2 regions of the Streptomyces boninensis genome follow, and region 1 is predicted to be linked to the other one. Evidence: riboswitches for the same ligand, from Rfam matches in the RefSeq annotation. Region 1 holds a riboswitch; the other holds the start of a gene.

What was found. A riboswitch is a leader RNA that binds a small molecule or an ion and turns the genes downstream of it on or off. The one in region 1 is predicted to bind glycine.
Region 2: linked by a shared signal. The riboswitch ahead of gcvP (aminomethyl-transferring glycine dehydrogenase) and the one ahead of gcvT (glycine cleavage system aminomethyltransferase GcvT) in region 1 are both predicted to bind glycine.

What each region holds. Positions count from the first base shown of each region.
Region 1 covers NZ_CP183837.1:6,784,745-6,788,144, forward strand. Annotated here, with positions in the region: gene gcvH (glycine cleavage system protein GcvH) at 1-311, opposite strand, end outside; gene gcvT (glycine cleavage system aminomethyltransferase GcvT) at 415-1,536, opposite strand; glycine riboswitch at 1,685-1,789, opposite strand; gene ACNNMR_RS31125 (AAA family ATPase) at 1,917-2,576, shown strand; gene ACNNMR_RS31130 (enhanced serine sensitivity protein SseB) at 2,623-3,354, shown strand.
Region 2 covers NZ_CP183837.1:840,694-844,093, reverse strand. Annotated here, with positions in the region: gene ACNNMR_RS03825 (DNA polymerase IV) at 1-394, shown strand, start outside; gene ACNNMR_RS03820 (PRC-barrel domain-containing protein) at 481-858, opposite strand; glycine riboswitch at 976-1,077, shown strand; gene gcvP (aminomethyl-transferring glycine dehydrogenase) at 1,247-3,400, shown strand, end outside.

The DNA.
Region 1 (3,400 bases):
ACCTTGAACAGCCAGCCGCCCTCGAAGGGCGCCGAGTTCACCAGCGCGGGGTCGTCCACGACGTCCTGGTTGACGGCGGTGACCTCGCCGGTCACCGGCGCGTACAGGTCGCTCACCGACTTGGTCGACTCCAGCTCGCCGCAGGTCTCGCCCGCGGTCACCGTGTCACCCACCTCGGGAAGCTGTACGTACACGACGTCGCCGAGGGCATTGGCGGCGTGGGCGGTGATGCCGACCGTGGACTCGCCGTCCGCGGCGGGCGACAGCCACTCGTGTTCCTTGCTGTAGCGGAGCTGCTCAGGGTTGCTCATGGGGCGATTCTCCTAGATCAGGTGGCGTGGTGCAGACGTGGGCGGGCGGGGCGGGAGTGTCAGCGCGCCGGCGGAAGAATCAGCGCGCTTGCCGAAGGAAGTGTCAGCGCTCGCGCTTGTAGAAGGGCAGGGCGACGACGTCGTACGGCTCGTGGCTGCCGCGGATGTCCACGCCCACGCCCGCCGTGCCCGGCGCGGCGTGCGCGGCGTCCACGTACGCCATCGCGATCGGCTTGCCGAGCGTGGGGGAGGGGGCGCCGGAGGTGACCTCGCCGATGACGGTGCCGTCCGCGACCACCGGGTAGCCGGCCCGCGGCACCCGCCGCCCCTGCGCGACCAGCCCGACGAGCTTCCGCGGCGGCGCGCTCTCGGCCCGCTCCGCGGCCTGCTCGAGCGCCTTGCGGCCGACGAAGTCCACCGGCTTGTCGAACTTCACCACCCGGCCCAGCCCGGCGTCGAAGGGCGTGAGGGCGGTGCTCAGCTCGTGCCCGTACAGCGGCATCCCGGCCTCGAGCCGCAGCGTGTCCCGGCAGGACAGGCCGCACGGGATCAGCCCGGCCTCCTGGCCCGCCGCGGTGAGCGCCTCCCAGACCGTGACGGCGTCCCCGGGGCGTACGAACAGCTCGAAGCCGTCCTCGCCGGTGTAGCCGGTACGGGCGATGAGGGCGGCCACGCCCGCGACGGTCCCCGGCAGCCCCGCGTAGTACTTCAGCCCGTCCAGGTCGGCGTCGGTGACGGACTTCAGGATGTCCGGCGACTCGGGCCCCTGGACCGCGATCAGCGCGTACGCGTCCCGGTCGTCGCGCACCTCGGCGTCGAAGCCGGGGGCGCGCGCCTGGAGCGCGTCGAGGACGACCTGCGCGTTGGAGGCGTTCGCCACGACCATGTACTCGTAATCGGCCAGCCGGTACACGATCAGGTCGTCCAGGATCCCGCCGTCCTCCTGGCAGATCATGGTGTACCGCGCCCGCCCCACCCCGGCCACGGACAGCCGCCCGACCAGCGCGTAGTCCAGCAGCTCACCGGCCTGCGGCCCGGTGACCGTGATCTCCCCCATATGCGAGAGGTCGAAGAGCCCGGCCCGGGTGCGGACGGCGTTGTGCTCGTCCCGCTCGCTGCCGTACCGCAGCGGCATGTCCCAGCCGGCGAAGTCGGTCATGGTCGCGCCGAGGGCGCGGTGGGTGGCGTCTAGGGCGGTGTGACGGGGCGTAGCGGAAGGTGTCATGTGCTCAGGCTCCCGGACATGGGTGGACGGATGTCCTCCCCATCTGTCATCGGTACCTGAGAGGTTCACCGTGACCCCGGCGGGCGGGGGCGGCTTGCACCTTGGGCGGAGCACTCCCGGTGAGGGACTGCTCACTTTTCAGAGCTGCCTCGCCCGCGCGGTACGGGGCCTGAGAGATTCAAGGGAGGACTTGCTCCTTCGGCGCCGGGCCCGCCCTATGAGGGGTTTGCCCGGACTCTCCCGCGCGGATTCGAACGGCCGGTATGCAGTTAGGCGTGGCCCATCATTGCATGCCTGCGGAGAGGCGGCCTTGCCGAAGATTGCCATTTCTTTACACTCGGCCGGGACGGGCCGCACGCGCCTGCAACCCTAGGGGGCCAATGAACGTGCACGATGTCGCCCCGGCGCAGCCGGACCTGGAACGTGGCTTGCGGGTGCCCGCACGCCGCGGTCCCGCCGTGTGGGCGCCCCCGGCGGGTCTCTCCGACCTGCGGGGGCGGGCCTTTCCCGGGCGGGTGCTGGGCTTTCCCGCCGGGGATGTGGTGGTCGTCTCCGGGCTGCCGGGGAGCGGGAAGTCGACGCTGATCCGGCGGTCCGGGCAGATCCGGCGGGTGGATTCGCAGGACACCCGGGACCGCTGGGATGCGCGGGTGCGGGGCCGGCTGCCGTACGCCGTCTACCGGCCCCTGGTGCGGGCAGCGCACTATTTCGGCCTTGTACGGGCGCTGCGCGGCGCCGCGGGCGTCGTGGTGCACGACTGCGGGACGCTGCCCTGGGTGCGCCGGTGGGTCGCGCGGGAGGCGCGGCGGCGCGGGGTCGGGGTGCACCTGGTGATCCTGGATGTGCCGCCGGGCGTCGCGCTCGCCGGGCAGCGGGCGCGGGGGCGGGCGGTGTCCCGGTATGCGTTCGTACGGCACCGGCAGGCGACGCGCGCGCTGCTGGCCGCCGCGGAGGCCGATGGGTCGGCGGGCGGGTGCGACAGCGTGGTGCTGCTCGACCGGGGGGGTGCGGATGGGGTGGGGGCGATCCGGTTCCAGTAGTCGGACCATCTGTTTCGGGCCGTGGTGACTGGATTAGGGTTCCCGGGTGAGCTATCCGGAGCAGCAGTTTCCCGTCAATGAGCTGGAAGAGGTGCTCGCCGCGGCCGTCGGGCGGCCGGAGGCGGGAGCGCGGCTGCTCGAGGTGGTGGGGCGCAGTCATCTGTGGGTGCCGCTGCCCGAGGGGGGCGGGCCGCAGAGTGGGACGCTCGATCTGCCGACGACCGAGATCGGCGGGCAGGCGTACGTCCCCGTCTTCTCCTCCAAGGAGGAGTTTCTGAAGGTGGTCGGCAGCCCTATGTCGTTCACGGTGGCGCCGGCCCGCGAGTTCGCCCGAGGGCTGCCGCCCGAGCTGGGGATCGCGCTCAACCCGGGTGGCGCGATCGGCGTGCCGCTGCCGCCGGAGGCCGTCGCCGAGCTGTGCCGCGAGCCGCTGGCGGGGGGCGGCGGTGGCCGGGTGCGGCTGAGCGAGCCGGACTGGCAGGAGGACCCGGTGGAGTTTCTGCGCCGGGCGGGCGATGAGTTTCACGCCTCCGGCGCCGTGCTGTCCGCGCGCCGGGCGCTCGCCTCGGTGGAGGGCGCGCCCCCGCAGCTGTACGTAGGCGTGCAGCTGACGGAGGCCTCGGACCAGGCCCAGCAGGCCGCCGTGGACGCCCTGGGCCGCGCCCTCGGCGCCCACCCCGTCCCCTGGCCCGTACAGATGGTCTTCCTCGACGCGGTCGCCGATCCGGTGGTGACGTGGATGGCAGACCGGGTGCGTCCCTTCTTCGCGCGGGCCTAACCTGATTTGATTGCCAGGGCAGCCGCGCACGCCTGTGCGGCGGAAC
Region 2 (3,400 bases), 5.9 Mb from region 1:
TGTGGTGGTCAAGGAGGCGGCGGAGCGGCTGCTTGAGGGCGTGGACACCACCGCGGGCGTGCGGCTGCTCGGGGTGGGGGTGAGCGGGCTGGCCGACTTCACGCAGGAGGACCTGTTCGCCCAGTTCGCCGAGGAGCACCCGGAGCCGGTCGCCGAGGAGGAGCCGGAGCAGCTGGCCGCCGCCGAGGAGCCGGCCCCCGAGCCCGTACGCCGCTGGCTTCCCGGCCTCGACGTGCACCACCCGGAGTACGGCCCCGGCTGGGTCCAGGGCAGCGGTGTGGGCCGGGTGACGGTGCGCTTCGAGCGCCCCGACAGCGCGCCGGGGCGAATCCGCACCTTCGCGGCGGACGACCCGGAGCTGACGATGTCGGAGCCGCTGCCGCTGGTGGGATAGCGGACTCTGGCCACGCGGCCGTCCTGGTCCGCGCTGCGCGCGGATATCGCGCCTGCGGCGCTCGTCCTCAAACGCCGGACGGGCTGTTACGCGTCCCCGTTCGCCAGGCTGCCGAAGTTCCGGTCCGTGCCCCGCGTCCGCGGGTCCACCGTCGGCAGCGCGAGGCCGTAGTGGTGGTAGAGCTGCAGCTCCTGCTCGGGGGAGAGGTGGCGGCCCACGCCGAAGTCCGGGGCGTCCTTGATCAGGTCGCGCTCGAATGGCACCCGCAGTGCCTCGGAGACCACCTCGCTCGGCTCCAGCGGTACGAACACGTCCCGGTGGAAGAGCCCTGTCCGCACGGCGGCCCACTCCGGCCGCCCGGTCGCGTCGTCGAGGTAGACCTCGTCGACTGTGCCGATCTTGCCGCCACGGCTGTCGAAGGCCTTCCGGCCGATGAGGCTCCGCGGATCGATATCGGTCTGCACTTCGGTCCCTCCAACGCGATCGAAGCTGGTCGCCTGGAACTACCAAAAGCCAGAATGCGCGCTCCGGCCACTCGGGGGAAGCGACCGGGTCTGCGCTGATACGCTGGCCATGGCTGTTGACCCCGCGCGGGAGAGCCCCCGGACCCACCCCAGGGCCCGAGGCGCCGAAGGAGCAAATCCTCCCCGGAATCTCTCAGGCACCCGTACCGCACGGACGAGGTCACTCTGGAAAGCAGGGCGGGCCGAAAGGCCCTTCCTCACCGACGGTGCAAGCCTCCGTTTAGGCGCGGGGGCGAAGCTCTCAGGTAGCGATGACAGAGGGGGAGGCCGTCCGGGTACCCGCCCATGGTGCCCTCATAGGTCCACGCGACCAGGAGGCCTTCACACGATGACCGCCAAGCGCACCCCACTCGCCGACCTCGAGCGCGGCACGCCCTTCGAGCAGCGCCACATCGGCCCTGACGCCGCCGCCCAGGCGAAGATGCTCGCCCAGGTCGGCTATGGATCGCTGGCCGAGCTCACCGCCGCCGCCGTGCCCGAGGTGATCAAGGGCGCCGAGCACCTCGCCCTCCCCGACGCCCGCACCGAGGCCGAGGTGCTGGCCGAACTGCGCACGCTGGCCGACCGGAACGAGGTCCTCACCTCGATGATCGGCCTCGGCTACCACGGCACCCACACCCCGCCGGTCATCCTCCGCAACGTGATGGAGAACCCGGCCTGGTACACGGCGTACACCCCGTACCAGCCGGAGATCTCCCAGGGCCGCCTGGAGGCCCTGCTGAACTTCCAGACCGTCGTCGCCGACCTCACCGGGCTGCCCACCGCGGGCGCCTCCCTCCTGGACGAAGGCACCGCCGCCGCCGAGGCGATGGCGCTCTCCCGCCGGGTCGGCAAGGTCAAGGACGGCGTCTTCCTCGTCGACGCCGAAACGCTTCCGCAGACGGTCGCCGTCATAGCGACCCGCGCCGAGCCGACCGGCGTCGAGGTCGTCGTCGCCGACCTGAGCGCGGGCATCCCGGCCGAGTTCGCCGAGCGCGGCGTCTTCGGCGTGCTGCTGCAGTACCCGGGCGCTTCCGGTGCCGTACGGGACCTGAAGCCCGTCATCGACCAGGCGCACGAGCTCGGCGCGGTCGTCACCGTCGCCGCCGACCTCCTGGCGCTCACGCTCCTCACCGCCCCCGGCGAGCTGGGCGCCGACATCGCGGTCGGCACCACACAGCGCTTCGGCGTCCCGATGGGCTTCGGCGGGCCGCACGCCGGATACATGTCGGTGCGCGACAAGTTCGCCCGCAGCCTCCCCGGCCGGCTCGTCGGCGTGTCCAAGGACACCGACGGCCAGCAGGCGTACCGCCTCGCGCTGCAGACCCGCGAGCAGCACATCCGCCGCGAGAAGGCCACCAGCAACATCTGCACCGCGCAGGTGCTCCTCGCCGTGATGGCGGGCATGTACGCGGTCTACCACGGCCCCGACGGCCTGGCCGCCATCGCCCGCCGCACCCACCGCCTCGCCGCGGTCCTCGCGGCGGGCCTGCGCGCCGGCGGCGTGGAGCTCACCGGCGACGCCTTCTTCGACACCGTTACGGCCAGGACCCCCGGCCGCGCCGCGGACGTCGTCGCCAAGGCCCGCAAGGCGGGCATCAACCTCCGCCTCACCGACGCCGATCACGTCGGCATCACCTGCGACGAGACCACCACCCGCGAGCACCTCGCCGCCGTCTGGGCCGCGTTCGGTGTCGAGGGCGACGTGGACGCGCTGGACGCCGCCACCGACGACGCGCTCCCGGGCGCCCTCGTCCGTACGAGCGAATACCTCACCCACCCGGTCTTCCACGCGCACCGCTCCGAGACGGCCATGCTGCGCTACCTGCGCGGCCTCGCCGACAAGGACTACGCGCTCGACCGCGGCATGATCCCACTCGGCTCCTGCACGATGAAGCTCAACGCCACCACCGAGATGGAGGCGGTGACCTGGCCCGAGTTCGGCGCCCTGCACCCCTTTGCCCCCGCCGACCAGGCCGCCGGCTACCTCGACCTGATCCACCAGCTCGAGGACCAGCTCGCCGAGGTCACGGGCTACGCCAAGGTCTCCCTGCAGCCCAACGCCGGCTCCCAGGGCGAGCTCGCGGGCCTGCTCGCCATCCGCGCGTACCACCGCGCCAATGGCGACACCGGCCGCAACATCTGCCTCATCCCCGCCTCGGCGCACGGCACCAACGCCGCCAGCGCCGTCATGGCGGGCATGAAGGTCGTCGTGGTGAAGACCGCCGAGTCCGGCGACGTGGACGTCGAGGACCTGCACGCCAAGATCGAGCAGCACGGCGACCAGCTCGCCGTCCTCATGGTCACCTACCCGTCCACGCACGGCGTGTTCGAGGAGCAGATCACCGAGGTCTGCGCGGCCGTGCACGACGCGGGCGGCCAGGTCTACGTCGACGGCGCGAACCTCAACGCCCTCGTCGGCCTCGCCAAGCCGGGCAAGTTCGGCTCCGACGTCTCGCACCTGAACCTGCACAAGACCTTCTGCATCCCGCACGGCGGCGGC